DNA from 2 places in the Streptomyces sp. NEAU-174 genome. Region 2 is predicted to be linked to the other one. Evidence: riboswitches for the same ligand, from Rfam matches in the RefSeq annotation. Region 2 holds a riboswitch; the other holds the start of a gene.
What was found. Region 2 has a riboswitch for glycine ahead of gcvP (aminomethyl-transferring glycine dehydrogenase). Riboswitches for the same ligand answer to the same signal wherever they lie in the genome.
Positions count from the first base shown of each region.

Region 1: it holds a riboswitch for glycine, as region 2 does, so the genes downstream of both, gcvT (glycine cleavage system aminomethyltransferase GcvT) here and gcvP (aminomethyl-transferring glycine dehydrogenase) in region 2, are expected to answer to the same signal.

Region 1 is NZ_JBQTCE010000003.1:208,649-224,177, reverse strand. It holds gene ACT2CW_RS10375 (L-serine ammonia-lyase) at 1-939, opposite strand, end outside; gene glyA (serine hydroxymethyltransferase) at 1,118-2,383, opposite strand; gene gcvH (glycine cleavage system protein GcvH) at 2,410-2,790, opposite strand; gene gcvT (glycine cleavage system aminomethyltransferase GcvT) at 2,957-4,084, opposite strand; glycine riboswitch at 4,255-4,365, opposite strand; gene ACT2CW_RS10355 (AAA family ATPase) at 4,529-5,233, shown strand; gene ACT2CW_RS10350 (enhanced serine sensitivity protein SseB) at 5,412-6,218, shown strand; gene ACT2CW_RS10345 (enhanced serine sensitivity protein SseB C-terminal domain-containing protein) at 6,330-7,127, shown strand; gene ACT2CW_RS10340 (ABC transporter permease) at 7,608-8,612, shown strand; gene ACT2CW_RS10335 (ABC transporter substrate-binding protein) at 8,744-10,504, shown strand; gene ACT2CW_RS10330 (ABC transporter permease) at 10,719-11,693, shown strand; gene ACT2CW_RS10325 (ABC transporter ATP-binding protein) at 11,690-12,832, shown strand; gene ACT2CW_RS10320 (ABC transporter ATP-binding protein) at 12,853-13,929, shown strand; gene ACT2CW_RS10315 (trimeric intracellular cation channel family protein) at 13,983-14,642, shown strand; partial or broken gene ACT2CW_RS10310 (ArsR/SmtB family transcription factor) at 14,714-15,025, shown strand; gene ACT2CW_RS10305 (SRPBCC family protein) at 15,121-15,529, shown strand, end outside.
Region 2 is NZ_JBQTCE010000004.1:728,575-743,101, forward strand. It holds gene ACT2CW_RS15620 (DUF5999 family protein) at 1-112, shown strand, start outside; gene gcvP (aminomethyl-transferring glycine dehydrogenase) at 219-3,134, opposite strand; glycine riboswitch at 3,197-3,325, opposite strand; glycine riboswitch at 3,326-3,423, opposite strand; gene ACT2CW_RS15630 (PRC-barrel domain-containing protein) at 3,571-3,888, shown strand; gene ACT2CW_RS15635 (DNA polymerase IV) at 3,864-5,399, opposite strand; gene ACT2CW_RS15640 (MerR family transcriptional regulator) at 5,506-6,132, opposite strand; gene ACT2CW_RS15645 (bifunctional nuclease family protein) at 6,300-6,773, opposite strand; gene ftsR (transcriptional regulator FtsR) at 6,826-7,578, opposite strand; gene ACT2CW_RS15655 (FHA domain-containing protein) at 7,596-8,423, opposite strand; gene ACT2CW_RS15660 (DUF881 domain-containing protein) at 8,554-9,447, opposite strand; gene ACT2CW_RS15665 (small basic family protein) at 9,960-10,292, opposite strand; gene ACT2CW_RS15670 (DUF881 domain-containing protein) at 10,289-11,215, opposite strand; gene ACT2CW_RS15675 (mannose-1-phosphate guanyltransferase) at 11,332-13,827, opposite strand; gene ACT2CW_RS15680 (CDP-alcohol phosphatidyltransferase family protein) at 13,942-14,527, opposite strand, start outside.

The DNA.
Region 1 (15,529 bases), on a different contig from region 2:
GGCGCCCGGGACGAAGCGGGTGTAGTAGTGCAGAACGGCGGGGATGATGCCCGCCGCGCCGTTGGTGGGGGCGGTGACCACGCGGCCGCCCGCCGCGTTCTCCTCGTTGACCGCCATGGCGTAGAGGGTGATCCACTCCATGGCGCGGGCGCCCGGGTCGCCCTCGGAGCGCAGGGCGCGGGCGGCGGTGGCGGCGCGGCGGCGGACCTTGAGGCCGCCGGGCAGGATGCCCTCCTGGGACATGCCGCGGGCCACGCACGCCTCCATGACCTGCCAGATCTCCAACAGCCCGGCCCGGATCTCCGGCTCCGTGCGCCACGCCTTCTCGTTCTCCAGCATCAGGGCCGAGATGGACAGGCCCGTCTCCTGGGAGAGCCGCAGCAGCTCGTCACCGGTGCGGAAGGGGTGGGTGAGGACGGTGTCGTCGAGCTTGATGCGGTCCTCGCCGACCGCGTCCTCGTCCACCACGAAGCCGCCGCCGACCGAGTAGTACGTCTTCTCCAGCAGCGGATGGCCCTCGGCGTCGTACGCGCACAGCGTCATGCCGTTGGCGTGGTACGGCAGGGAGCGGCGGCGGTGCAGGATCAGCTGGGAGGAGTCGTCGAAGTCGATCTCGTGGCCGGGGCCGATCTCGGCGCCGAGCAGCCGCAGCCGCTTGGTGGTGCGGATGCGCTCCACCTCGCCGTCGGCCGTGTCGACGTCGACGGTGCGCGGGGAGTTGCCCTCCAGGCCCAGCAGCACGGCCTTCGGGGTGCCGTGGCCATGACCGGTGGCGCCCAGGGAGCCGAAGAGCTCGGCCCGGACGGACGCGGTGTGGGCCAGCAGACCCTCGTTCTTCAGCCGGCGGACGAACATCCGCGCGGCCCGCATCGGGCCGACCGTGTGCGAACTGGACGGGCCGATGCCGATCGAGAAGAGGTCGAATACGGAAATGGCCACCGGGGGACTCCTTCGTCTGCACGCCGGGGGAAGCGTGTGCCCGCCGGGGAAGCGTGCGGGCCGTGCGTGGGGTGGTGCGGTTTGGTGCGATGTGGTGCGGCGGGGGCGCGCCAGGGCGGGCGCGCCCCCGGGTCCGCATCACTCCGGGTTGCTCCGGGTTGCTCCGGGGCGCTCCGGCTTACTTGGACAGATGCGCGTACAGCGGGTGCTTGTCGGCCAGCGCGCTGACCCGGGCCTTCAGCGCCTCCGCGTCGTACGACGGCTTGAGCGTCTCCGCGATCACGTCGGCGACCTCGCGGAAGTCCTCCGCGGTGAAGCCGCGCGTGGCCAGCGCCGGGGTGCCGATCCGCAGACCCGAGGTGACCATCGGGGGCCGCGGGTCGTTCGGGATCGCGTTGCGGTTGACCGTGATGCCGACCTCGTGCAGTCGGTCCTCGGCCTGCCGCCCGTCCAGCTCGGAGTCGCGCAGATCGACCAGGACCAGATGGACATCGGTGCCGCCGGAGAGGACGGCGACGCCCACCTCCCGGACATCGGGCTGGGTCAGCCGCTCGGCGAGGATCCTGGCGCCCTCCAGCGTGCGCTCCTGGCGCTCCTTGAACGCCGAGCTCGCCGCCACCTTGAAGGACACCGCCTTCGCCGCGACCACATGCTCCAGCGGACCGCCCTGCTGACCGGGGAAGACCGCCGAGTTGATCTTCTTTGCCAGGTCGGCGGTGGAGAGGATCACGCCACCGCGCGGACCGCCCAGGGTCTTGTGGGTGGTGGTGGTCACCACATGGGCGTGCGGTACGGGCGAGGGGTGCAGCCCGGCCGCCACCAGACCCGCGAAGTGGGCCATGTCGACCATCAGGTACGCGCCGACCTCGTCCGCGATCCGGCGGAAGGCGGCGAAGTCCAGCTGGCGCGGGTACGCCGACCAGCCCGCGATCACCAGCTTGGGGCGGTGCTCCTTGGCCAGCCGCTCGACCTCGTCCATGTCGACCAGACCGGTCTCGGCGTCCACGTGGTAGGGCACCACGTTGTAGAGCTTGCCGGAGAAGTTGATCTTCATGCCGTGGGTCAGATGGCCGCCGTGCGCCAGGTTGAGCCCCAGGATGGTGTCGCCGGGGGAGAGCAGGGCGAACATCGCGGCCGCGTTGGCCTGGGCGCCCGAGTGCGGCTGGACGTTCGCCGCCTCGGCGCCGAAGAGCTCCTTGACCCGGTCGATGGCGATCTGCTCGACCACGTCGACGTGCTCACAGCCGCCGTAGTAGCGGCGGCCGGGGTAGCCCTCGGCGTACTTGTTGGTCAGGACCGAGCCCTGGGCCTCCATGACCGCCGACGGAGCGAAGTTCTCCGAGGCGATCATCTCCAGGGTGGACTGCTGGCGGTGGAGTTCGGCGTCGACAGCAGCGGCGACGTCCGGGTCGAGCTCGTGCAGGGAGCTGTTCAGAAGCGACATCGAGGGTCCCGATCGAATAAGGAGGGTCAGTTTTCGGCGAAGGCGGTGTACTCGTCGGCGGAGAGCAGGTCCTCCGGCTCGCTCGTCACCCTCACCTTGAACAGCCAGCCGCCCTCGAAGGGGGCGGAATTCACCAGCGCCGGATCGTTCACCACGTCCTCGTTGATCTCGGTGACCTCACCGGAGACCGGCGTGTACAGATCGCTGACCGACTTGGTGGACTCCAGCTCACCGCAGGTGTCACCGGCGGAGACCGTGGAGCCGACGTCCGGGAGCTGGACATAGACGACATCGCCGAGCGCGTTGGCCGCGAATTCGGTGATGCCGATCGTCGACACGCCGTCCTCGTCGGCGGCCGACAGCCACTCGTGCTCCTTGCTGTACCGCAGCTGCTGGGGGTTGCTCATGGTCCGATTCTCCTGGATACGGGGGAGTGCTTGGGAAACGGGTCTTAGCTGGTGGGATGCGACGCCGAGGGGATACGGCGCCGAGGGGGCGGGATGGGCCGGGGCCCTGCTCGCGTTCGGAGAGGCCCGGCGACGGGCCGGGGCACCGCTCACGCCCGGGGAAACGTCAGCGCTCGCGCTTGTAGAAGGGGAGCGCCACGACCTCGTACGGCTCCCGGGCGCCGCGGATGTCCACGAAGACCCCCTCGGTGCCGGGCTTCGCGTACTCCGGGTCCACGTACGCCATCGCGATGGGCTTGCCCAGCGTCGGGGAGGGCGCGCCCGAGGTGACCTGGCCGATCGCCGAGCCGTCGGCGGCCACCACGGCGTATCCGGCGCGCGGCACCCGGCGGCCTGAAGCGATCAGGCCGACCAGGGTGCGCGGGGTGACGGTGTCCGCCTGGCGGGACGCGGCCTCCAGGGCCTCGCGGCCGACGAAGTCGCCCGGCTTGTCGAACTTCACCACCCGGCCGAGCCCCGCGTCGAAGGGGGTGGTGTCGGTGGTCAGCTCATGCCCGTACAGCGGCATGCCCGCCTCGAGGCGCAGGGTGTCCCGGCAGGAGAGACCGCAGGGGACCAGGCCCGCCGGGGCCCCGGCCTCGGTCAGCGCCTCCCAGACCCGCTCGGCGTCGTCCGGCGCCAGGAACAGCTCGAAGCCGTCCTCGCCCGTGTAGCCGGTGCGGGCGATCAGGGCGGGGACGCCGGCGACGGTGCCCGGCAGCCCGGCGTAGTACTTCAGCCCGTCCAGGTCGGCGTCGGTCAGGCGCTTCAGGATCCCCGGGGACTCGGGGCCCTGGACGGCGAGCAGCGCGTAGGCGTCGCGGTCGTCCCGCACGGTCGCCTCGAAACCGGCGGCCCGCCCGGTCAGCGCGTCCAGCACCACCTGGGCGTTGGCGGCGTTGGCCACGACCAGGAACTCCTCGTCCCCGAGGCGGTAGACGATCAGGTCGTCCAGGATGCCGCCCTCGTCGTCGCAGATCATGGTGTAGCGGGCGCGGCCCACGGCGAGCGCGGACAGCCGGCCGACCAGCGCGTGGTCCAGGGCGTCCCCGGCCTGCGGACCGATGAGAGAGATCTCACCCATGTGGGAGAGGTCGAAGAGCCCGGCGCGGGTGCGCACCGCGGTGTGCTCGTCGCGCTCGCTGCCGTAGCGCAGCGGCATGTCCCAGCCGGCGAAGTCGGTCATGGTGGCGCCGAGCGCGCGGTGCCGCGCGTCCAGCGCGGTACGGCGTGGGGTGGGCGGGGCGTCGGTCACGATTCAGGCTCCAGAGGTCGGGGTCGCGCGACGGCGAGGACGGACGGCAAGGACGCGTGCGCCCTCCCCATCTGTCATCGGAACCTGAGAGGTTCGCCGTGACGCCCGTAAGGGGCCCGGTTTGCACCTTGGGTGGAGCCGCGCCCGGGCGGCCCGCTTTTCAGATCTGCCTCGTCCGTGCGGTATCGGGGCCTGAGAGATTCAAGGGAGGACTTGCTCCTTCGGCGCCCCGGACACCCGGCACGGATGCCGGTGACCAAGGACTCTCCCGCGCGGATTCAAGCGGCCGGTATGGAGTTGCGCGGACATCATCGCATGTATGGCCGAGAAGGGAAGCCCCGATCCGACCGGGCTCCGGCCGCCCGGACAGGGGCAGCCTTGCCCGACATTACCTTTTCTTGACACTCTGCGGGTACGAGCAGCGTTGACCGACCTGGGAGGACGATCACGGTGCATGGGCAGGGAACGTACGCGACAACACAGAGGCTCCTGCCGGCGCGGCGTGGGCGCATCCCCTCCGGGTCGACGGCCCGCCCCGGTCGAAGAAGCGCGGTGCACGATCTGCGCGCCGGGGCGGAGGGTGGCGGCGCGGGCCCGCGTGAGCTGCGGTTTCCGGCAGGGGATGTGCTGGTCGCCTCCGGGCTGCCGGGCAGCGGCAAGAGCACCCTGATCAACCGGACGGTGCCGCTTCTGGACGAGACGGGCGCGGCCGTGATCAGGGTCGACTCGCAGAACACCCGCGAGGCGTGGGAGCGTCGGCTGCCCGGCTGGCTGCCGTACGCGCTCTACCGCCCGCTGGTCCGGTACGCCCACTACGCCGGGCTGCACCGGGCGCTGCGCTCGGGCGCGAGCGTCGTGGTGCACGACTGCGGCGCGCTGCCGTGGGTGCGCCGCTGGCTGGCCCGGGACGTGCGGCGCCGGGGCCGCGGCCTCCATATGGTGCTGCTGGACGTGGGCGCCACGGAGGCGCTGGAGGGCCAGGCCGCCCGTGGCCGCGGGGTCTCCGCCTACGCCTTCGGGCGGCATCTGCGCGCGATGCGGCGGCTGATCACCGGGATGGAGGAGGGGCGGCCGCCGCGGGGGTGCGCGTCGGCGGTGCTGCTGGACCGGCGAGGCGCGAGCGCGCTGCGCTGCATCTCCTTCGAGTGAGCGCGCCGCTCCCTCGGAGGTGGCCGGAAATCGACCATCGGCATCACACAGCGTGACGAGGGCGGGTCCGGGCGAGGTGGGGAAGTGCTGTGGAGATCGCCGCCGACCCCTCCGGCCCCGGGCCGCCCAGCGGTTAGGGTGCTTCGGGCAGGTCGGACGAGATGGCGGTTGGACGAAGATGAGCTTCCCGGAGCAGTACGGAGTGGCCCCGGCGCACGGAGGATTCCCGGACGGCGGATATGCCGCGCAACCGGCGTTTCCCGGCAATGAGCTCGAAGAGGTGATGGCCGCCTCCGTCGGCGTCCCCGGGGCCGGAGCGCGCATCGTCGAGACGCTCTCCCGCAGCCACCTCTGGATCCCGCTGCCCAACGGCGGGGGCCCGGGCAGCCCGAGCCTCGATCTGCCCACGATGGAGATCGACGGCGGCGCGTATGTCCCGGTGTTCAGCTCCGAGCAGCAGTTCCTCCAGCTCGTCGGCTCCCATATGTCCTTCACCATCGCCCCGGCCGTGGAGTTCGCCCGCGGGCTGCCGCCCCAGCTCGGCATCGCGGTGAACCCCGGCGGCGCGGTGGTCGTACCGCTGCCTCCGCCCGCCGTCCGGGAGTTGTGCCGCGCCGGGCGTACCGAGCTCGACGGTCCGGCCGCCGGTGGCCGGGTCCGGCTCTTCGAACCGGACTGGCAGGACGAGCCGGTGGACTTCCTGGCCGCCGCCGGGATCGAGTTCGCCAAGGGCACCGGGGTGCGGACCGCCCGGCGCGCCCTGGCCAGCGTCGAGGGCGACGAGCCGGCGCTCTTCGTCGGGGTGCAGCTCGACGAGCCCGACCCCGCGGGGCAGGCGCGCGCGGTGGAGGCGCTGGGCCGCGCCCTCGGTGCGGTGCCGGTGCCGTGGAAGGTTCAGCTGGTGCTGCTGGACGTGGCGCAGGGCGATCCGGTGGCCGACTGGATGCTGGGACGGGTGCGTCCGTTCTACGACCGTGACCTCTGACTCACCCCTGGGTCCGCTGCCGCGGCCCGTAAGCTGGTTTGATGACCAGGAGGGGTGCGGGCACGCTCCCCGGTGAGGTGTGGGCAAGGCGATGAGAAGGGGCGGACCCAGGTGAGCGCGGGCGCGGATTGGGGGGCGGCGGCCGGCCAGGTTGAGCGAGCGTTGCAGCAGGTCGCTCCCGGCCGGTACGACGCCTACGAGGCGCTGCTGCACGCCATCGGCGAGGGCCAGGTCTGGATGCTGCTGTGGCACGGTGCGCCCGGCTCGCCCGACGCCCAGTACGGGAACATGGACGTGGACGGCCTCGGTTACGCCCCGTGTGTGACCTCGGCGCAGGAACTGGCCGCCAGTGGCTGGAACCGCGCGCACGAGGTGGCCGACGGACGCCTCATCGCCGACTCGCTCTACCGCGACCGCTACGGCCTCTGGCTCAACCCCCACGCCCGCGGCGGTGGAGTGGGCATCCCCTGGCCGGACCTGCGCCGGATCGCGGGCGGTCTGGACCGGCTGCCCGCCGGGCCGCTGCGGCTGTCCGATCCCGCCATCGACATCCCCCAGTTCTACGCCCTGTTGGGGCAGAACGCGCATCGCACCGCCGCGGTGCGCTCGTTGCGGCGCGCCTGGGTGCAGCCCTCGCTGGGCGCCCCGTACCTGGCGATCGGCCTGGATCTGTACGACACCGGCGCGGCGGCGGTGCAGTCGGTGCGGGTGATGATGGAGCAGTCGATCACCGCGGTGCCGGACGGGCTGCCGGTCTCCACGGTCGCGCTCTCGGACGAGTACGACCCCGTCGCCATGTGGATGCGGGCCAACGCCCGCCCGTTCTTCGACCGTGACGCCTATGGCGCCGCGCCCGCCGCGCCGCCGTCGTACGGCTACGGCTATCCGCCGCCGCGTCCCGCGTACTGAAGCCACCCCGTCCCACGTATCGGGCCCACCCCGTCCCGCGTACCGGGCCCACCGCGTCCCGCGTACCGGGCCCACCCCGTCCCGCGTACCGGGCCACCCCGTCCCACGTATCGAGCCACCGGGTCCCGCCGCGCACTGAGCCGCGCACCGATTGACGGGATTGCCCGACCGGCCTTCCGCCCCAATCGGGCCGAACACACCATTACGGGCGCGAGGTTACTGCTGCGTTCTCGTGTCGCGACCGTCCGTATAGCGGAGCGGTACTCCTCACATCACGGTTAGGCATCCATTGCCCGGGAGTACTGGCGGGTGATCACAAACGCGTTGAAGACTCCCGCTCCAAGGGGTGCGGTTCCTGCGTACGACCCCTTCCAGAAAGGTTCCGTACCAGAACGCGACTTTCACCCAGGTGATGAACAAAGCCGCTACAGCGGCGAGTCGTGGGCCGGTCACCACCGGTCGAGAGGGGTCTCCACCACGATGACGGCACCATTGCACGGCACGAGCACGGACAGCGATCCGGTGGCGACTGCCGATGTAGCGGCGGATGTGGTCAAAGCGTCCGTCGAAGGCAGATCGCTGCGGCAGATCGCCTGGTCACGCCTGAAGCGGGACAAGCTCGCACTGACGGGTGGCATCGTTGTCGTCTTCCTCGTGCTGGTGGCGATCTTCGCTCCGCTCATCGTGAGTCTGCTCGGGCATCCGCCCAATGAGTTCCACCAGGAGGAGATCGACCCGCTGTTCGGCACCCCGAAGGGGTCCATGGGCGGTATCAGCTCGGACTTCCTGTTCGGTGTGGAGCCGTCCAACGGCCGCGACGTCTTCAGCCGGGTCATCTACGGCGCCCGGATCTCGCTGCTGGTGGCCTTCCTCGCGGCGGTGGTCGCGGTGGTCCTCGGCACCATCTTCGGCATCATCGCCGGATACTTCGGCGGCTGGGTGGACTCGCTGATCAGCCGGGTGATGGACATGCTGCTGGCCTTCCCGCAGCTGCTCTTCATCATCTCCCTGGTCTCGGTGCTCCCCAACGACCTGCTGGGACTGACCGGCAGCGGGGTGCGCATCGCGATCCTGGTCTCGGTCATCGGCTTCTTCGGCTGGCCGTACGTCGGCCGCATCGTGCGCGGCCAGACGCTGTCGCTGCGCGAGAAGGAGTACATCGAGGCCGCGCGGAGCCTGGGCGCCGGCCGGCGCTACATCCTCTTCCGCGAGCTGCTGCCCAACCTGGTGGCGCCGATCACCGTCTACACGACGCTCATGATCCCCACCAACATCCTCACCGAGGCCGCGCTCAGCTTCCTCGGCGCGGGCGTGAAGCCGCCCACCGCCTCCTGGGGGCAGATGCTCTCCAAGGCGGTCGGCACCTATGAGGACGATCCGATGTTCATGATCATCCCGGGTCTGGCGATCTTCGTCACGGTGCTGGCCTTCAACCTCTTCGGCGACGGCGTCCGCGACGCACTGGACCCGAAGGGCACCCGATGACGGTGCGGCACACGGCCGCCCGGTCGTACTCGAACGCAATCAGCAGCCCCTGCCACATCCGGCAGACGGCTCCCCAAGGTATTCCGCGGCGCCATGCCCAGGACCGCTCTAACCCGGAGGTTGCAGCAACTATGAAACGGCTCTCGAGAAGCAGGCGGATCGCCGGAGCGGCGGCTGTCGTCGGCGCTCTCCTGGCCACCGCCGCCTGCGGCGGTGGCAGTTCCGACGACGAGGGCTCGGGTGCCGGGTTCAACGCCGCGGTGAAGGGTGTCGCAGCCAAGTCCGCCAAGAAGGGCGGCACCCTCAAGTTCATCAACAAGCAGGAGTTCGACTCCCTCGACCCGCAGCGTCAGTACTACGGGTTCGCCTGGGACTTCTCCCGCTTCTACGCGCGCCAACTGATCTCCTACACGCCGAAGCCGGGCAACGCCGCGAACGAGCTGACCCCGGACCTCGCCACCTCCACCGGCAAGATCACCAACGGTGGCAAGACCTACACCTACACCCTGCGCGACGGGATCACCTGGGAGGACGGCTCCCCGATCACGTCCAAGGACGTCAAGTACGGCATCGAGCGCATCTGGGCCAAGGACGTCGTCTCCGGCGGCCCCGGCTATCTGCGCCAGGTCCTGGACCCCAAGGGCGAGTACAAGGGCCCGTACAAGGACAAGTCCAAGGACAAGCTGGGCCTGAAGGCGATCCAGACGCCGAACGACAAGACCATCGTCTTCAACCTCGCCAAGCCCAACGGTGACTTCGAGCAGATGCTCGCGATGCCGACCGGCTCCCCGGTGAAGGCGGACAAGGACACCGGCGCCAAGTACACCAACCGGCCGTTCTCCTCCGGTCCGTACAAGGTCCAGTCGTACACCCCGGGCAAGAGCCTGTCGCTGGTCCGCAACACCAACTGGAAGAAGGCGTCCGACCCGATCCGCCCGGCCCTGCCGGACAAGGTCACGGTCACCTTCAACTCCAACCTCGAGGCCATCGACCGGCTGCTGATCAAGGGCGACTACGACGTCTTCCTCAGCGCCACCGGTATGACCCCTTCGGGCCGTAACGACGCCCTCAAGCACAACAAGGGCAACGTCGACAACATCACCACCAGCTTCGTCCGGTACGTCGACTTCACCACCAAGGTCAAGCCGTTCGACAACATCCACTGCCGCAAGGCGGTCATCTACGGCACCGACTACAAGTCGCTCCAGACCACCCGCGGTGGCCCGCAGGCCGGTGGTGAGATCGCCACCAACATGCTCCCCAAGAGCGTGAAGGGCTCGGACAACTACGACCCGTACGGCGTCCTGAAGCGCGGTGGCAAGGCGGACGTGGCCAAGGCCAAGGACGAGCTGAAGCAGTGCGGCAAGCCGGGCGGCTTCTCCACCAGCATCGTGGCCCGCAACGACCAGCCCGCCGAGGTCGACGCCGCCGAGGCGCTCCAGGCGTCGCTGAAGAAGGTCGGCATCAACCTCAACGTGGAGCCGATCCAGGGCAGCACCTCCGCCAGCATCACCGGTTCGCCGGCGGTGATGAAGAAGCGCGGCTACGGCCTGTCCATGACCGGCTGGGGCCCGGACTTCCCCACCGGCCAGGGCTTCTCCCAGCCGCTGATCGACGGCCGGTTCATCGAGCAGACCGGTAACTACAACGTCTCCGAGACCAACAACGCGGAGATCAACAAGTACTTCGACGACGCGCTCAAGGAGACCGACCCCAACAAGGCCGGGGAGATCTACCAGAAGATGAACCACAAGGTCAGCGACCTGGCCGTGCAGATGCCGTTCATCTACGAGAAGAACATCACCTGGCGCAGCTCGCGGCTGACGAACGCCTTCTCGTCGGCGGCCTACAACGGCCGCTACGACTACTCCCAGCTGGGCGTCGTCAAGTGACGGCCGGTCACCCGATCCGCCGCACACGTTAACCATCGCCGCACCCGATAGGCCCGAAGGGCAGGTGATGGCCGCGGGCGGTGGGGGGGGGGGGGGGGTGCCCCCAAGGCCCCAGGAGCCCCCCCCCCCCCCCCCCCCCCCCTGATACCCCTCGACCGGGGTATCACGGGCCACCCCCGGGCCGCGCACAGTGCTTGCTTATCTCATCCGGCGCTTGTTCGCCGTCGTCGTGATGCTGTTGGTCGTCACCCTTACGACCTTCGCCATCTTCTTCGTGATCCCGAAGTGGGCCGGTGCCGATCCCGCGCTGCTGTTCGTCGGCAAGCAGGCCGACCCCGCGGCCATCGAGGGCATCCGGCAGAAGCTCAGCCTCGGTGATCCGGTCCTGGTGCAGTTCTGGCACTTCGTCCAGGGCCTCTTCGTCGGCCGGGACTACGCCAACGGCACGGACGTCACCCACTGCCCGGCGCCCTGCTTCGGCTACTCCTTCCGCACCGAGCAGGCGGTGTGGCCGCAGCTCACCGACGCCATGCCGGTCACCCTCTCGCTCGCCGCGGGCGCCTGTCTGCTGTGGCTGGTCGGCGGCATCACCACCGGTGTCGTCTCCGCGCTGCGCCGGGGCACCCTGTGGGACCGCTCGGCGATGACGGTCGCGCTGGCCGGTGTCTCGCTGCCGATCTACTTCACCGGTCTGCTCTCGCTGGCGATCTTCAGCTACTCGCTGAAGTGGGTCAACGTGGACTACAAGGGGTTCGGTGACGATCCGGCGATGTGGTTCGAGAGCCTGATCCTCCCGTGGATCACGCTCGCCTTCCTCTACGCGGCGATGTACGCCCGGCTCACCCGGGCCACCATGCTGGAGATCATGGGCGAGGACTACATCCGCACCGCCCGCGCCAAGGGGCTGCGGGAGCGGGTGGTCATCGGCCGGCACGCGATGCGCTCGACCTGGACCCCGGTCCTCACCCTGCTCGGCCTCGACCTGGGCGCGCTGCTGGGCGGCGCGGTCCTCACCGAGACCACCTACAACCTGCCCGGCCTCGGGCGGCTCGCGGTGAACGCGATCACCGAGAAGGACCTGCCGGTCATCCTCGGCGTCACCCTGATCGCGGCCGTCTTCATCGTGGTCGCCAACCTCGTCGTGGACCTTCTGTACGCCGTCATCGACCCGCGAGTGAGGCTCGGATGACCGACCTGACCAAGCCCTCAGGACAGCCCGGGAACGGCGATCTGCCGGCCACCGGCACCGCCGCCGTGGGCGAGGTGGCCGCGGCGGGCTCGCCCGCCCCCACCGCCTTCCTCGAGGTGCGCGATCTGCACGTCCACTTCCCGACCGACGACGGTCTGGTGAAGTCGGTGGACGGGCTCAGCTTCCGGCTGGAGAAGGGCAAGACGCTCGGCATCGTCGGCGAGTCCGGCTCCGGCAAGTCCGTCACCTCGCTCGGCATCATGGGGCTGCACACCGCGGGCCAGTACGGCCGCCGCAAGGCGCGGATCTCCGGTGAGATCTGGCTCAACGGCCAGGAGCTGCTGGGCGCCGACCCCGACGAGGTGCGCAAGCTGCGCGGCCGCGAGATGTCGATGATCTTCCAGGATCCGCTGTCCGCGCTGCACCCGTACTACACCATCGGCCGCCAGATCATCGAGGCGTACCGGGTGCACCACGAGGTCACCAAGGAGGTGGCCCGCAAGCGCGCGATCGAGCTGCTGGACCGCGTCGGCATCCCGCAGCCCGACAAGCGGGTGGACAGCTATCCGCACGAGTTCTCCGGCGGGATGCGCCAGCGCGCCATGATCGCGATGGCGCTGGTCAACAACCCCGAACTGCTGATCGCCGACGAGCCGACCACCGCCCTGGACGTCACCGTCCAGGCGCAGATCCTCGACCTCATCCGGGACCTCCAGAAGGAGTTCGGCTCCGCGGTCATCATCATCACCCATGACCTGGGCGTGGTCGCCGAGCTCGCCGACGATCTGCTGGTGATGTACGGCGGCCGCTGTGTCGAGCGCGGCCCGGCCGAGAAGGTCTTCTACGAGCCCCAGCACCCGTACACCTGGGGGCTGCTGGGCTCGATGCCCCGGATCGACCGCGACCAGACCGAGCGGCTCATCCCGGTCAAGGGCTCCCCGCCCAGCCTCATCAACGTGCCATCCGGCTGCGCCTTCCACCCCCGCTGCCCGTACGCCGATGTGCCGAAGGACAACATCACCCGCACCGAGCGGCCGGAGCTCACCGAGGCCGGGGGCGGCGGGCACTTCTCCGCGTGCCATATGACGCAGGAGGAGCGCACCCGGATCTGGACCGAAGAGATTGCGCCGAAGCTGTGACCGACACGAAGGATCCGAAGATGACGGTCCCGCAGAAGGCGACGACGTCGCCCGAGCCCCTGCTCAAGGTGTCGGGTCTGGTCAAGCACTTCCCCATCAAGAAGGGGCTGCTCCAGCGGCAGTCCGGTGCGGTCCAGGCGGTCGACGGGCTCGACTTCGACGTCCGGCCGGGGGAGACCCTGGGCGTGGTGGGCGAGTCGGGCTGCGGCAAGTCCACCATGGGGCGGCTGGTCACCCGGCTGCTCGAACCCACCTCGGGCAAGATCGAGTTCGAGGGCAAGGACATCACGCATCTCAACACGGCCCAGATGCGGCCGATGCGGCGTGACGTCCAGATGATCTTCCAGGACCCCTACTCCTCGCTGAACCCCCGGCACACCGTCGGCGCGATCGTCAGCGCGCCCTTCCGGCTCCAGGGCGTCACCCCCGAGGGCGGGATCAAGGCGGAGGTCCAGCGGCTGCTGGCGCTGGTCGGGCTCAACCCCGAGCACTACAACCGCTATCCGCACGAGTTCTCCGGCGGCCAGCGGCAGCGCATCGGCATCGCCCGGGCGCTGGCCCTCAAGCCCAAGCTGGTCGTGGCCGACGAGCCGGTCTCGGCGCTGGATGTGTCGATCCAGGCGCAGGTGGTCAACCTGCTGGACGACCTCCAGGACGAGCTGGGTCTGACGTACGTGATCATCGCGCACGACCTGTCGGTCATCCGGCATGTCTCGGACCGGATCGCGGTGATGTACCTGGGGAAGATCGTCGAGCTGGCGGACCGCAAGGACCTCTACGAGCGCCCCATGCACCCGTACACCAAGGCGCTGCTGTCCGCGGTGCCGGTGCCGGACCCCAGGCGGCGCGCCAAGCGGGAGCGGATCCTGCTCACGGGCGATGTGCCCTCGCCGATCGCCCCGCCCTCCGGCTGCCGCTTCCACACCCGGTGCTGGAAGGCGACCGAGGTGTGCAAGAGCCAGGAGCCGCCGCTGGTGTCGCTGGCCACCGGCCACCAGGTGGCCTGCCACCACCCGGAAAACGCAGCCGACCAGGCACCGGGGGAGAAGCCCAGGCCTGCGTCGGCACAGAAGGTGACGAAGAAGACCGACAGCTGAGACGGGACGGGGTCCGGACGGGGACCGTGGGCCTTCGCGGATAACAATGTCGCGTGCCCATCGAACTGTTCACCCCGTCCGTCCAGCACGCCCTGGAAGTCGCCGGGATCTTCGTCTTCGCGATATCCGGCGCGCTGCTCGCCGTGCGGAAGAACTTCGATGTCTTCGGCATGGCGGTGCTCGCCGAGGTCACCGCGCTGGGCGGCGGTGTCTTCCGTGACCTGGTGATCGGCGCGGTGCCGCCCATCGCCTTCACCGACCTCGGCTACTTCCTCACCCCGCTCGTCGCCACCGGCATCGTCTTCTTCCTCCACCCCGAGGTCGAGCGGATCACGGCGGCGGTCGGGGTCTTCGACGCGGCCGGGCTGGGGCTGTTCTGCGTCGAGGGCACGATGAAGGCGCATGACTTCGGGCTCGGCCTCACCTCGTCCGTCACCCTCGGCATGGCCACGGCGGTCGGCGGCGGTGTGCTGCGCGACCTCCTCGCCCATGAGGCGCCCTCGCTGCTGCGCTGGGACCGGGATCTGTACGCCGTCCCGGCCATCGTCGGCTCCTCGATAGCGGCCCTGCTGCTCCATTTCGACGCCCTTACGGCGGCCACGAGCGCGCTCGCGGCCGCCGTGGCGTTTGTGGTGCGGCTGGCGGCGATGCGGTTCGGCTGGCGGGCGCCGAGGGCGTGGAACCGGCGCAGTACGGCGACGGAGGAGCCCTGAGGGGTGCTCGTTCCGTACCCGGGGGCTTGCATTCCCTTGCGGTTATATAGCCGGGGCGTTATGTTGAGGTCATGGCCATACCGTTCGATGTGCTCGCGGAGCCGAGTCGACGGCAGATCCTGGACCTCCTGCTGGAGCGGCCCCGCCTGGTCGGTGAGCTGACCGAGCACCTGGGGCTCACCCAGCCGGGCACCTCCAAGCACCTGCGGGTGCTGCGCGAGGCCGGTCTGGTGCGGGTCCGCCGGGACGCCCAGCGCCGCTGGTACGAGCTCTGCCCGGAGCCGCTCGCCGAGGTGGACGCCTGGCTGGCGCCGTACCGTCGGCTGTGGACCGACCGTCTCGACGCGCTCGAACGACACCTGGACACGATGCCGGAGCTCCCCGGGACGACCGGCGAACCCGAGCCACACGACGTACGCGACGCACCCCCCGACGCCCCCCTCGACGCACTACCCGACGCATCCGACGGAGAAGCGCCATGAAAGACACCCTCGCCCAGTCCGACGGCGGCCGCTCGGCGCTGCGCCTGGAGCGCCGGCTCGCCCACCCCCCGGAGAAGGTCTGGCGGGCGCTCACCGAGCCAGCCCAGCTCGCCCACTGGTTCCCCTCCGAGGTCCAGGTCGAGCTCGAGGTCGGGGGCCGGATGGGCTTCGTCTTCCCCGGGCGCGAGGGCCCGGACATGGACGGCGTCGTCACCGAGCTCGACCCGCCCCATGTCTTCGCCTTCACCTGGGGCGAGGACGAGCTCCGCTGGGAGCTGCGCCCCGAGGGCGACGGCTCCGTGCTGACCCTCACCCACACCTTCGGCGACCGCTTCGGCGCGGCCAGCTTCGCCTCCGGCTGGCACGCCTGCATCACGGGTCTCGCGGCCCTGCTCGGCGGTGAGG
Region 2 (14,527 bases):
GCTGTGCAATGGCGTCCTGCTCTTCGAGGACACCGGTGAGCTGCTGCCGGACGGGCGCGTGATCGCGCCGTGCCGACCGCTGGGTTCCGAGCACGTCGTCACCGCGGCCTGACGGCCGCCGTCGACGGCACGTACCTATCAGGGGCCGGCCCGGCGCATCCGCCGAACCGGCCCCACTGACGCATCGTCGGGCTCGAGCCCGCTCAGCCCTCGTAGGATCAGCCCTCGTAGGACTCCAGCGGCGGGCAGGAGCAGACGAGGTTACGGTCCCCGTAGGCCCCGTCGATCCGCCGCACCGGCGGCCAGTACTTGTCCGCCGCCGAGACCCCGGCCGGGAAGACCGCTTCCTCCCGGGAGTACGGGTGGTCCCACTCCCCGGTCAGCGACGCCGCCGTATGCGGGGCGTTCCGGAGCGGATTGTCCTCCTTGACCCACTCGCCGGAGCCGACCTTCTCGATCTCGGCCCGGATCGCGATCATCGCCTGGCAGAACCGGTCCAGCTCCGCCAGATCCTCGCTCTCGGTCGGCTCGATCATCAGCGTCCCGGCGACCGGGAACGACATCGTCGGCGCGTGGAAGCCGTAGTCGATCAGGCGCTTGGCCACATCGTCCACGGTCACCCCGGTGGCCTTCGTCAGCGGACGCAGATCCACGATGCACTCATGGGCCACCAGGCCGCCGGGGCCGGTGTAGAGCACCGGGTAGTGCGGCTCGAGGCGCTTGGCGACGTAGTTGGCGCCGAGCACCGCGACCTGGGTCGCGCGGCGCAGCCCCTCGGCGCCCATCAGCCGGATGTACGCCCAGGAGATCGGCAGGATCCCCGCGGAGCCCCACGGCGCGGCCGAGACCGGGCCGACGCCGGTGGCCGGACCGGCGGCGGGCTGAAGCGGATGGTTGGGGAGGTAGGGCGCCAGGTGCTCGCGCACCGCGATCGGGCCGACGCCGGGGCCGCCGCCGCCGTGCGGGATGCAGAAGGTCTTGTGCAGGTTCAGATGCGAGACATCGCCGCCGAACCGGCCCGGCTCGGCGAGCCCGACCAGCGCGTTGAGGTTGGCGCCGTCCACGTAGACCTGGCCGCCCGCGTCGTGCACGGTCGCGCAGATCTCGGTGATGTGCTCCTCGAACACCCCGTGGGTGGAGGGGTAGGTGACCATCAGGACGGCCAGCTGGTCGCCGTACTGCTCGATCTTGGCGCGCAGGTCGTCGGTGTCCACCTCGCCGTCCTGGCCGGTCTTGACCACGACGACCTTCATACCGGCCATCACGGCGCTGGCGGCGTTGGTGCCGTGCGCGGAGGACGGGATCAGGCAGACGGTGCGCTGGGTGTCCCCGTTGGCCCGGTGGTAGGCGCGCACCGCCAGCAGTCCGGCGAGCTCGCCCTGGGACCCGGCGTTCGGCTGGAGCGAGACCTTGTCATAGCCGGTGACCTCGGCCAGCCGCTCCTCCAGCTCACGGATCAGGGTCAGATAGCCCTGGGCCTGCTCGGCCGGTGCGAAGGGGTGCAGCGCGCCGAACTCCGGCCAGGTGACCGGCTCCATCTCGGCGGTCGCGTTGAGCTTCATGGTGCAGGAGCCCAGCGGGATCATGCCCCGGTCCAGGGCGTAGTCCCGGTCGGCCAGGGGGCGCAGATAGCGCAGCATCGCGGTCTCGGAGCGGTGCTGGTGGAAGACCGGGTGGGCCAGATAGCCGTCCTGGCGCAGCAGGGCCGCAGGCAGCGCGTCCGGCGCCGAGGCGTCCAGCTCGTCGATCCCGGGGATCCCGGAGGCGTCGCCGTTGCCGCCGTCCACCCCGAAGGCGGACCATACGGCGGCGAGCTGCGCGCGGCCGGTGGTCTCGTCGCAGGCGATGCCGACGTGGTCGGCGTCGGTCAGCCGGAGGTTGACCCCGGCCTCGCGGGCCGCGGCGACGACCTCGGCGGCCCGGCCCGGCACCCGCGCGGTGAGGGTGTCGAAGAACGCGCCGTGCACCACCTCGACACCGCCGGTCCGCAGCCCCTCGGCGAGCACGGAGGCGTAGCGGTGGGTGCGGCGGGCGATCGCCGCGAGCCCGTCCGGGCCGTGGTAGACGGCGTACATCCCGGCCATCACGGCCAGCAGCACCTGAGCGGTGCAGATGTTGCTGGTGGCCTTCTCCCGGCGGATGTGCTGCTCACGGGTCTGAAGCGCCAGCCGGTACGCCTTGTCGCCGTCGGCGTCCACGGAGACCCCGACCAGCCGGCCGGGCAGGTTGCGGGCGTAGGCGTCGCGCACCGCCATGAAACCGGCGTGCGGCCCGCCGAAGCCCATCGGGACGCCGAACCGCTGGCTGCTGCCCACCGCGATGTCCGCGCCCAGCTCACCGGGCGAGGTGAGCAGGGTGAGCGCGAGCAGATCGGCGGCGACGGTGACGACGGCGCCCAGCTCATGGGCGCGCTCGATGACCGGGCGCGGATCGCGCACCACACCGGAGGCGCCCGGGTACTGGAGCAGCACGCCGAAGACCCCGCGCTCGGCGATCTCGTCCGGGATGCCCTCGGCCAGGTCGGCGACGACGACCTCGACACCGGTCGGCTCGGCGCGGGTCCGTATGACCGCGACGGTCTGCGGCAGACAGTCGGCGTCGATCAGGAAGACGCCCTCCTTGACCTTGCCGACGCGCCGCGACAGCGCCATCGCCTCGGCGGCCGCGGTGGCCTCGTCCAGCAGCGAGGAACCGGCCGTGGGCAGCCCGGTCAGATCGGCGACGACGGTCTGGAAGTTCAGCAGCGCCTCGAGCCGGCCCTGGGAGATCTCCGGCTGGTAGGGCGTGTACGCGGTGTACCAGGCGGGGTTCTCCAGCACATTGCGCAGGATCACCGGCGGGGTGTGGGTGCCGTAGTAGCCGAGGCCGATCATCGACGGCAGCACCTGGTTGCGGTCGGCGAGCGCGCGCAGCTCGGCGAGGACCTCCGGCTCGCTGCGGGCCGGCGGCAGGGTGTCCAGCGCCTCGGTGCTCTTGATGACGTCCGGTACGGCGGCCTCGGTGAGCTCGTCCAGCGAGCCGAAGCCGACCTGGGCGAGCATCTTGGCCTGTGCCTCGCCGTCCGGGCCGATGTGACGCTGCTCGAACGGAGTACCAGGTTCCAAGTCGGAGAGTGCGATGCGATTGGCGGTCATCTGCGGGGGCCTCCTGGTCTGTGACGACCTACGAGGGGCACCGCGACTCGGGTGCCCGGACGGCCTCCCCCTCTGTCATCTCAACCTGAGAGCTTCACCGGTCCATATACCGCTTGACCGGTTTTCACCGTCGGTGAGGAGGGGCTCCGGAACTGTGCTCGCCCGTGGCCCACCCTGCTTTCCAGAGTGACCTCACCCGCACGGTACGTGTGCCTGAGAGATTCCGGGGAGGGTTTGCTCCTTCGGCGCCTCCGACAGCGTCGACGGAGGACTCTCCCGCACGGGGTTTACAGCCACAGTCAGCGTACCAGCGGTTCTGCCACGGGGGACGGTCGCGGACGTTCGAGTGGCCGAGTGCGGCGATGTGGCTTTTTGTAGGTAGCAATGGGCACTTGCTAACTGCTTGTTCATCTGTTTGCCACCTGTGGGAGAGAGCGTGCAGACCGATATCGACCCGCGGACCCTGATCGGCCGCAAGGCATTCGACCGCGAGGGCGCCAAGATCGGCACCGTGGACGAGGTCTATCTCGACGACGCGACCGGCGAGCCCGAATGGGCGGCGGTACGCACCGGACTGTTCAGCCGGGACGTCTTCGTGCCGCTCGAACCGAGCGAGGTCGTCGGCGACACCCTGCGGGTGCCGTACGACCGGTCCCTGATCAAGGACGCCCCGGACTTCGGGGTGGGCCGCCACCTCTCCCCCGAGCAGGAGCTCCAGCTCTACCACCACTACGGCCTGGACGTCACGGGCTGACCCGGCCCCCGGCCGGGCTCGGGCCCACCGGCCCCCGGGGTCGGCCCGTCCGGGCCCCCGGCCCCTTCCGCTTCCGCCTCCGCCTCCGCGTCCGGGCGCAGCAGTGGTAGCGGGTCGGCGGGCTGTAGCGCCGGGTCGTCCACGGGGAACGTCCGTACCCGGCCCGGTGGCGACCACGGCTCCTCGAAGCGCACGGTCACCCGGCCCACTCCGCTCCCCTGCACCCAGCCCGCCCCGTACTCGGTGTGCCGTACATCGGAGCCCGGGAGCCAGCGCCGCGGCTTCTCAGCGTCCTCAGAAGCCTCTCCCGCGCCCTCTCTCACGGGCTCCGGTCTCTCGGGGCCCGGCGGGCGCCCGGCGTCCCCCAGGGCCTCATGAGCGGCTTGGGCGGGCTGAACGGCTTCCGCGGCCTGGGCGGCCTGGGCAGCTTCCGCGGCCTGGGCGGCTTGGGCGAAGAGATCCTCCTGTGTGAAGTCCGCCAGACCGCTGACGCCGACCCCCAGCAGCCGCACCCCCGCCGTGGTCTCCACCCCGTCGATCAGCCGCGCCGCGGCCTCCCGCACCACCGCCGGGTCGTCGGTCGGCCCGCGCAGGGTCTCCGAACGGGTGAGTGTGGAGAAGTCGTACCGCCGCACCTTGATCACGACCGTCCGCCCCGAGCGGCCCGCCTCGCGCAGCCGCCGCACACAGCGGTCGGCGAGCCGCGCGATCTCCAGCTGCACCCGGGTGCGGTCGGTGAGGTCGACGTCGAAGGTGTCCTCGACCGAGATGGACTTGGCGTCCCGCTCGGCGACGACGGGCCGCTCGTCCCGGCCCTCGGCCATCAGGAACAGCGACCCGCCGTGAGCCCGGCCCAGCAGCCGCACCAGCTCCGCCTCGCCCGCCTCCCGCGTCTCGGCCACGGTGTGGATCCCGGCCCGGCGCAGCGTCTCCGCCGTGGCGGGGCCGACGCCCGGGAGCGTCCGCACCGACATCGGGCCGAGCAGCTCGCGCTCCGTACCGGGCTCGATGACCACCAGGCCGTCCGGCTTGGCCTGCTCCGAACCGATCTTGGCGAGCATCTTGGAGCCGGCGAGCCCCACCGATCCGGTCAGCCCGGTGGCCGCCCGGATGTCGGCCCGCAGCCGCTCCGCCACGGCGCGCGCCGCCTCGACGGTGGGTTCGGTGCCGCCCGCCTCCAGATCGACGAACGCCTCGTCCAGGCTCAGCGGCTCCACCAGAGGCGACAGGGTGTGCAGCAGGGTCATGACCACGTCGCTCACCTTGCGGTAGAGCGCGAAGCGGGGGATGAGGAACGCCGCGTTCGGACACAGGCGACGGGCCTGGCCCATCGCCATGGCCGAGTGCACCCCGAAGACCCGGGCCTCGTAGGAGGCCGTGGCCACCACACCACGCGGCCCCAGACCCCCCACGATCACCGGCTTTCCGCGCAGGCTGGGCTTGGCCGCCTGCTCCGCCGAGGCGTAGAAGGCGTCCATGTCCAGATGGAGAATCGTCGGCGCACCCCTCACACCTCCGATGCTGCCGCACACCACTGACAATGGGGCGGGCAACGGCCGGTGGGGGCGGGCCCGGGGGCGCCGATCAGTTCACCCCGGGGCGCTCGGCAGGAGGTTTCTAACCGGCCCGGTTCCGGCGCGCCGCGAGCTCGTCGGTCGGGTTGTGCCGGACCAGCGTCTCGCCGGTGTCCACCCGCTCGCCGTGCAGCTGGGACAGCGCGCTCTCCACATCCCGCCACACGACGCCCACGGCGATCCCGAAGACGCCCTGGCCGCCCTGGAGGAGGTCCACGACCTCATCGGGCGAGGTGCACTCGTAAACGGTCGCGCCGTCGCTCATGAGCGTCATCTGGGCCAGGTCGTCGAGCTCCCTGGCACGGAGGTGCACCACCGCCGCCCGGATGTTCTGGAGCGACACGCCGGTGTCCAGCAGCCGCTTCACGATCTTGAGGACGACCACGTCCCGGAAGCTGTAGAGCCGCTGACTGCCCGAGCCGTAGGCCGGCCGGACGCTCGGCTCGACCAGCCCGGTGCGGGCCCAGTAGTCCAGCTGGCGGTAGGTGATGCCCGCGGCCGCACACGCGGTGGGTCCGCGGTATCCGATCCGCTCCGTCCCCCCCGCGGCGGGCTCACGCGGCGGTGCGGCCTGTGCCGCGACCCGAGCCTTCAATGCCGGATCGGCCGATGCGCTCCCCTGGAGCGCGTACGGACCTCCGGCCGCCGTGCCGTCGCCGGTGCTTCTCACGCCGACCTCCGTCCTCGACCTGCCATCTTGAAGGTAGGCAGTCACCCGGGGTGCGTCAACGATCGCCACACTCGGCACGCCGAGTGATAATCACCCTAAGAGTGGTTTCCCGTGTCCCTCGTCCGGGAAAGGCTACTCGAATGCGCGAGCGAGGACCGGCATACGGTTCACTGGCTGCTGGTTCCGAAGTCCTCTGGCGAGATCTGGTCGAGGAACTCGCGGAACTTCTCCACCTCGTCCTCCTGCTCGTCCGGGATCGCGATCCCGGCGTCGTCCAGCACGCCGTCACTGCCGTAGATCGGCGTTCCGGTACGAAGCGCGAGCGCTATGGCGTCGGACGGCCGGGCGCTGACCTCCACGCCGCTGGCGAAGACCAGCTCCGCGTAGAAGACCCCCTCGCGCAGATCCGTGATCCGGACCTCCGTGAGCTGCTGGCCGACTGCTTCGAGTACGTCTTTGAAAAGGTCATGGGTCAGCGGGCGCGCCGGAGCCATGCCCTGCTGAGCGAAGGCGATCGCGGTCGCCTCACCTGGTCCGATCCAGATGGGGAGGTAGCGGTCGCCTCCCACTTCACGCAGGAGCACGATCGGTTGGTTGGAGGGCATTTCCACCCGGACACCCACGACGTCGAGCTCGTTCACACAGCAACCCTAGGACGTGCCCGGCCGGTTTGGATAGTCGGGGCCCGGTCGGTCACCGCTCCCGAACCCTCAGAGCCGACCGCACCAGGGCCGCGTGCAGCCGTACGGAGAGCGTGGCGAGCTCCCGCACACTGGCCTCCGCATGCGCTCTGGTCTGCGGATTTCTATGCAACCGCAGCGGGGCGACCACCTGCTCGACCATTCCGGCCTCCCGCTCGGCGGAGGCTTTCATGATTCGCAGATGACGTGGTTCCAGGCCGAAACGACCGAGTTCGGCGATGAGCCGGGCGACGGTCACCGCCTCGATGTCGTACCCGCCGTCCGCGGTCGGCGCGAGCAGCCCGTACGACTCCCATTCGGCCAGCTCCGCCTCGCTGACCTCGGCCGTTGCCAGCAGCTCGGCCCGGCCGACCCGGGCGGCCGTGGGGCCGTCCGGGGCCGCGCCGGGCCCGCCGTCGAGCGGCCCCGGCTGCCGCGCTCCCTGCGAAACGGCAGGAAGCTGCAATGGCTCACCCCGCTCCAGGGCGTCCAGATGCTCCCGGATGACCTTGAGCGGCAGGTAGTGGTCACGCTGCATCCGGAGGATATGGCCGAGCCGCTCCACATCCCGCTGGCTGAATTTGCGGTAGCCGGACGGCGTCCGCCGCGGCTCCACCAGCCCCTCCGACTCCAAGAAGCGGATCTTGGAGATGGTGACCTCGGGGAATTCGTCCCGCAACAGATTCAGCACGGTGCCGATGCTCATCGACCGGCCGCCCGTGGGGGCGGTGCCGGTATCGGCACCGCCCGACGGTGTCTGAAGCATGGACCTCCCCTGACGGGTCAGATGCCGACGCCCCGCTGGCTCGGGTAGAAGACCAGCCGGTACTTACCGATCTGCACCTCGTCCCCACTGGTCAGGACCACCGGCGCGTCGATCTGCTCCCGGTTGACATACGTCCCGTTGAGGCTGCCGACGTCCGAGACGGTGAAGCTGCCGTCCTGGCCGCGCCGGAACTCCACATGGCGGCGGGAGACCGTCACATCGTCCAGGAAGATGTCGCTCTGCGGGTGACGGCCCGCCGTGGTGACATCACTGTCCAGCAGGAAGCGGCTGCCGGAATTCGGCCCGCGGCGGACCACCAGCAGGGCCGACCCCAGGGGCAGCGCCTCGACGGCGGCCTGCGCCTCCGGGCTGAGCGACGGCAGCGGCGTCTGCCCGGTCACCTCGGAGTCGTACGCCTCGAGACCAGAGATCGAAATGGTGGAGGTGGTCTCCGAGGCACGCTCGGAGGGCGCGCCGCCGCGCAGCGGGGCGCCGCAATTGGAGCAGAACCGGCTGGCCTCCGCGTTCCGGTGGCCGCACCGCTGACAGACCGGCAAGCCGAACCCTCCACCACTGTGAGAGGCCGATGGGTCTTCGAAACCTATGGGCCCGGCCGCGGAGGGGTCAACAGACGCACCCTGCCCGCCGACCTGGTCACGGAAGAGCGGGCGCTCCTCGGTTCCCCCTCCGCTCTCCTCCGCGGCACGCGAGGCGCGGTGGCGAGCGGTGCTGCTGCCGCCATCCTGGCGGGCACTCTTACCGAACAACTTCCCGAACAACTTCACGGGCGATTCCCCTTGACTGAAACAGACCCGCCCGTGGGGCAGGACAAACCCTCGATGCACACACCAGACGGTCCGGACATCCTCACAACGTCCGCGACCACCAGACAGTTTCCATCACGCGCGGATCTTCCGGTGCGTTGACCCCCCGCGTCCACATGGTCTCCTCGAGAGACCCTCATTTCGAACCGCCTCACCGTGATGACGACCGAGCGTAGTCAGGCCGCTTCGCCGATCGCAAGGCATCCACAACGATCTTCTTCTCCCGCTGCACGGACACAGTGGCCTGCTCCTTCTCCAGGCTCTGCACCACCCCGCCCGGGATGTTCAGGGCCGGCTCCAGATCCTCCGGCTTGCCGATCACCTTCACAACATACGGTCGCGTCACTTTCCGTCCATCGATCCGGATCGCGCCACCGCTGTCCGAGAAGTAGGTGCCGGCGACCACGCGCACCGTGCCGATCTGGATCGCCTCGGCGCCCGCCGCACGCAGCTCCTGGACCGTGTCGAGCAGCATGTCCGACTCCACGGAGCCCCGGGAGTCGTCGATGGTGATCGTGATACCAGGACCCTGTGCTGCCACCGTACCCGCGAGCACGCCCAGCTGCTGCTCCTTCTGAAGCGTCTGTTTCCGGGCCTCCTCGGCCTGGTCCGAGCTGTTCTCCAGCTCGGTGCGCTGGTTCTCGAGGCGGCGCTTCTCGTCCTGGAGCCGCTGGGTGCGGGAGTCCAGCTCGTCGAGGATCCGGACCAGGTCCTCCTGCCGGGCGCCGCGCAGCACGCTGTTCTCGTTGGTCGAGCGCACCTGGATGGCGAGGCCCAGGCCGAGCCCGAAGAGCAGCAGGGCGACGATCAGCTGCGCACGGGTGAGCCGCGGCGGCCATACGCCCTTCCACAGCCGCTGGCGGCCGGTCAGGGCCTCCTCCCGGCTCCGGTCGGCCCCGGGTCCCCCCGGGCCGGATGCGGGGCCGGGGGCGGGCCCCACACGCTCTCCGGGGCCGCTCCGGGACCCGTCGGCGGGCCTGGGGCCCTCGGCACGCGTCCCGGGCGTGTCCGACGTGACGGACCGGCCCTGGGCCTGCGGCGGCAGGGCCTCGGGCAGTACGGCCTTGGGCAGGGGCTTCCTGAGCGCGAGGTCCTTGAAGCCGCCCGGCGGGGGCGTGGCGGGCCTGCCGGGGCGCTCCGCGGGCGCGTCACGGCGCTCGGGTTTCCGCTCAGGTTTCCGCTCGGGCTTCTGCGCGGGCTTCCGCTCGGGCGACGGGGTGCCCGGGCGCGGCGGTCCGGCCGCCGAGGGCCGCTTGGGCTCGGCCCGCTCCTGGGGCTCCCCGGGGCGCGTGGGCCGCTCGGGCGTCTCCGGCCGGCGCGCCGGCTCGGGCGACCGCCGGGGCGGCTCAGCGGCCTTCCCGGGCGTGTCGGCCTTCGCCGCTTGGTGCGGCGTGTCGGCCGACTGCTCGGCCTTCGCGTCCCTCTCGGCCGGCCGCGGCGTGTCGGCGGACTGCCGTGGCGTGTCGGACTGCTGTCGCGGCGTGTCGGCCTGCCGTCGGTTTTCGGCCGGCTGTGCGCTCTCGGGCTTCTCCGGGGTGTCGTCGGTCGTCATCGGCCTCACGCCCGGAACACATGGCGGCGGATCGCGGCCGCGTTGGAGAAGATCCGGATGCCGAGCACGACCACGACCCCCGTCGACAGCTGGGCACCGACGCCCAGCTTGTCACCGAGGAAGACGATCAGCGCGGCCACCACCACATTGGACAGGAACGATACGACGAAGACCTTGTCGTCGAAGATCCCGTCCAGCATCGCCCGGAAGCCCCCGAAAACCGCGTCGAGTGCCGCCACGACGGCGATCGGCAGATAGGGCTCGACCACCGTCGGCACCACGGGTCGGACCACAAGTCCGACCACGACTCCCACGATGAGCCCCAATACGGCGATCACGATGTGCCCTTCCCTGTGTCGGCGTCACCCTTGCCGGAACCACCGGCTATCGGTTCCGCGGTGCGTACGATCAGGCTCGGCGCGGCCGGAAGCCGAAGCGAGTCCTGGGCGGAAATGCTCGTACGGATGTCATAGTTCTGCTGGAGCACATGCAGGTACTGTCCGTCCGCACTGTTCTGGAAAGCGGTGCTCAGCCGCTGCCCGTCCCCCACCGCGAGCACCGTATACGGCGGCGCCAGCGGCTTGTTGTCGACCAGTATGGCGTCTCCCGCGGCCCTGATCGCCGAGAGCGCCGTCAGCCGCTGCCCGTTGATCGAGACGGCCTCCGCGCCCGACTCCCACAGGCCGTTGACGACCCGCTGCATGTCGTGGTCGCGCACCCGGCCGGTGTCGGAGAAGTCGGCGCTCTCCCGTGGTCCCCCGCCGCTGCCCGCCGCGCCCTTGGCGTCGTCGACCACCAGCTTCACCCCGGGGCCCGTCACCTCGTTGGCCCCCGAGAGCAGCGCCACCAGATCGGCCTTGGCCCCGCCGTGCTTCTCCAGTGCCTGCCGCTGCTTCTCCCCGACCTCGCCGCGGAGCTTGTCCACGCTCCGGGCGAGCTTGTCCGCGTTCGAGTTCCCCGTCTCGATGCGGTCGATCAGTTCTCCCCGCTCCTTGGCCAGCGTCGGCGCCGATATCCGCGCCTCGGCGGCCCCGATGGTGATGACGACCGCGACCAGGACGAGACCGAAGGCCAGCCCCAATTTGGCCCGCACCGTGCGCGGCAGGCCCGAGCGACCGGTCTCCCCGCGCCGCGCGGCGGCCTCGGCGTAGCCGTCGTCAAGGCTGTGGTCCATCACATTGGTCAGCAGCGACATGGACGCGTCGAGGCGCGGGCGCGGGCGCGGCGATGCTGTGCTCCGAACGGGGGGCTGCTGCGACATGCCGCACATCGTCGCACGTGGGGGCCGCCGCCACCGAATGGCCCCTCCGGCGTGCCGGATCCGGGCCCTCGGGACGGCGGCCCCACGCGCTCAGACGTGCTCGGGCGGCCCCGGGATCAGCGCCCCGCGCTGTCCACGACGCTGGACCACTCGTCCAGCAGGGCCTGTGCGGAGGCGTCGTCCGGGCCCTCCGCCCACAGATGGGTGACCGCCTCGGCCGGGTCGGGCAGCACCATCACCCACCGCCCGTCGGTCTCCACGACCCGCACCCCGTCGGTGGTGTCCACGGAACGGTCCCCTGCGGCCTCCACCACATGCCGCATGACCAGGCCCTTGACCGCCCAGGGGGTGGCCAGATCACGCCGCTGGACATGTGCCCGCGGAATCCGGGCATCGATCTGACTCAACGTCAGCTGAGTGCGCGCCACCAGCCCGATCAGCCGGACGAAGGCCGCCGTACCGTCGAAGACACTGCTGAACTCGGGGATGATGAACCCGCCGCGTCCGTCGCCTCCGAAGATGGTGGACTCCGACCGGGCGACCCTGGTCAGATCGTCCGCCGCGGTGGTCGTCCACTCCACCTGGGTGCCGTGGTACGCCGCCACCTGCTCGGCGATACGGGTCGTGGTCACCGGAAGCGCCACCCGCCCGCTCCGCCGCTCCGCGGCCACCAGGTCCAGCATCACCAGCAGCGCCCGGTCGTCCTCCACGATCCGGCCCCGCTCGTCGACGAGCGAGAACCGCTCACCGACCGGGTCGAACCGCACTCCGAACGCGGCACGCGCCGAGGCGACGATCTCGCCGAGCCGGGCCAGCCCCGACCGGCGGGCGTCGGCGGTCTCCGTCGGACGCGACTCGTCCAGGCCGGGGTTGATGGTCAGCGCGTCCACCCCGAGCCGGCCCAGCAGGCTGGGCAGCACCAGCCCGGCGCTGCCGTTGGCGGCGTCCACGACGACCTTCAGACCGGACTCGGCGATGCCGCTGATGTCCACGGCGCGCAGCAGCGAGCCCGTGTACGAGTCGAAGACGCTCGACGGGAAGCTGAGGTCACCGATCTCGCCCGGGAACGCCCTGCGGTACTCCTGGCGGGCGTACACCCGGTCCAGCTTCCGCTGACCACCCGCCGAGAGATCGGCGCCCCGCTCGTCGAAGAACATGATGTCGACCGAGTCGGGCACCCCCGGCGAGGTCCGGATCATGAAGCCGCCGGCGCTGCCGCGCGCGGTCTGCTGCCGGGCCACCGGCAGCGGCACGTTCTCGAGGTCCCGTACGTCGATGGCGCTGGTCTGGAGGGCGGAGATCATCGCCCGCTTGAGCGCCCGCGCGCCCCTGGAGTGGTCGCGCGCCGTGGTGACCGTGGAGCCCTTCTTGAGGGTCGTGGCGTACGCCCCGGCGAGCCGCACCGCGAGCTCCGGGGTGATCTCCACATTGAGGATGCCGGAGACACCACGGGCGCCGAACAGATGGGCCTGCCCCCGGGACTCCCAGATCACCGAGGTATTGACGAACGCGCCCGCCTCGATGGTCTTGAACGGATAGACCCGGACATTGCCCTGGACGATCGATTCCTCGCCGATCAGGCACTCATCGCCGATGACAGCCCCGTCCTCGATCCGGGCGGCGCGCATGATGTCGGTGTTCTTGCCGATGACACAGCCGCGCAGATTGCTCTGCTGGCCGACGTACACATTGTCGTGCACCACCGCCTTGTGGAGGAAGGCGCCGCTCTTCACCACGACATTGGAGCCGACGACGGTGTGCTCACGGATCTCGGCACCGGCCTCCACCTTGGCGTAGTCGCCGATGTAGAGCGGACCCCGGAGCACGGCCTCCGGATGCACATCCGCCCCTTCGGCAACCCATACGCCGGGCGAGATCTCGAATCCGTCGAGTTCGACGTCGACCTTGCCCTCGAGAACGTCCGCCTGGGCCTTCACATAGCTCTCATGGGTGCCGACGTCCTCCCAGTAGCCCTCGGCGACATAGCCGAAGATGGGCTTGCCTTCCTTCATGAGCTGAGGGAAGACGTCTCCGGACCAGTCGACCGGGACGTCGGGATCGACATAGTCGAAGACCTCCGGCTCCATGACATAGATGCCGGTGTTGACGGTATCCGAGAAGACCTGGCCCCAGGTGGGCTTCTCCAGGAAGCGCTCGACCTTTCCACCCTCGTCGACGATGGTGATACCGAACTCGAGCGGATTGGGAACGCGAGTCAAGCAGACGGTGACAAGGGCGCCCTTTTCCTTATGGAAATTGATCAGATCCGTAAGGTCGAAATCCGTCAGGGCATCACCCGAGATCACCAGGAAGGTGTCGTCCTTGAGTGCTTCCTCCGCGTTCTTGACGCTTCCCGCGGTGCCGAGTGGCTTCTCCTCATTCGCGTACGTGAGCTCCATGTCGAGCTCCTCGCCGTCACCGAAGTAGTTCTTGACGAGGGAGGCGAGGAACTGGACTGTCACCACGGTCTCGCTGAGACCATGCCGCTTGAGCAGCCGCAGCACATGTTCCATGATCGGCCGGTTGGCCACGGGCAGCAGCGGTTTGGGCATGGTCGAGGTCATCGGGCGCAGACGAGTCCCCTCGCCCCCTGCCATCACGACGGCCTTCATATCGGAAGCGTCCTCCTTGAAGAGACGACGGTCATGCCGACCGCGCACGCCCGATGGCCCTTACACCTGAAGTCGCTACGGGCACCGGCCTCTATGGACGCCGCTACGGCGAGCTCAGTCGGCCGCGGTGTCCGCCTTGACGAGTCGGCGGACCTGAACCACGTAGAGGACTCCTGCCCACCAATAGAGTGTTGTACCCCATCCGGCGAACGCCCATCCGAAAATAGCAGCGGTCGTGTGAAGCCAGCCACTTCCCTCACTCAGAAGGAGCAACGGGAAGGCGTACATCAGGTTGAAGGTGGCCGCCTTGCCGAGGAAGTTCACCTGCGGCGGCGGATAGCCATGGCGCCGGAGGATGCCCACCATCACCAGCAGGACCAGCTCTCGCGCCAGAAGGGCCGCGGTGAGCCAGAGGGGCAGGATCTCGCGCCAGGTGAGACCGACAAGAGTCGACAGTATGTAGAGGCGGTCGGCCGCCGGGTCGAGAAGCCGGCCGAGACGGCTGATCTGGTTCCAGCGACGGGCCAGCTTCCCGTCGAGATAGTCGCTGATACCGCTCAGCGCCAGTACCAGCAGCGCCCAGCCGTCGCTGTTGGGCCCGCCGAACTCGGGCCGGAGGATCAGCCACAGGAAAAGCGGCACGCCGACGAGGCGCGCAGCGCTGAGGATGTTCGGGATGGTGAGCACACGGTCCGTCTGG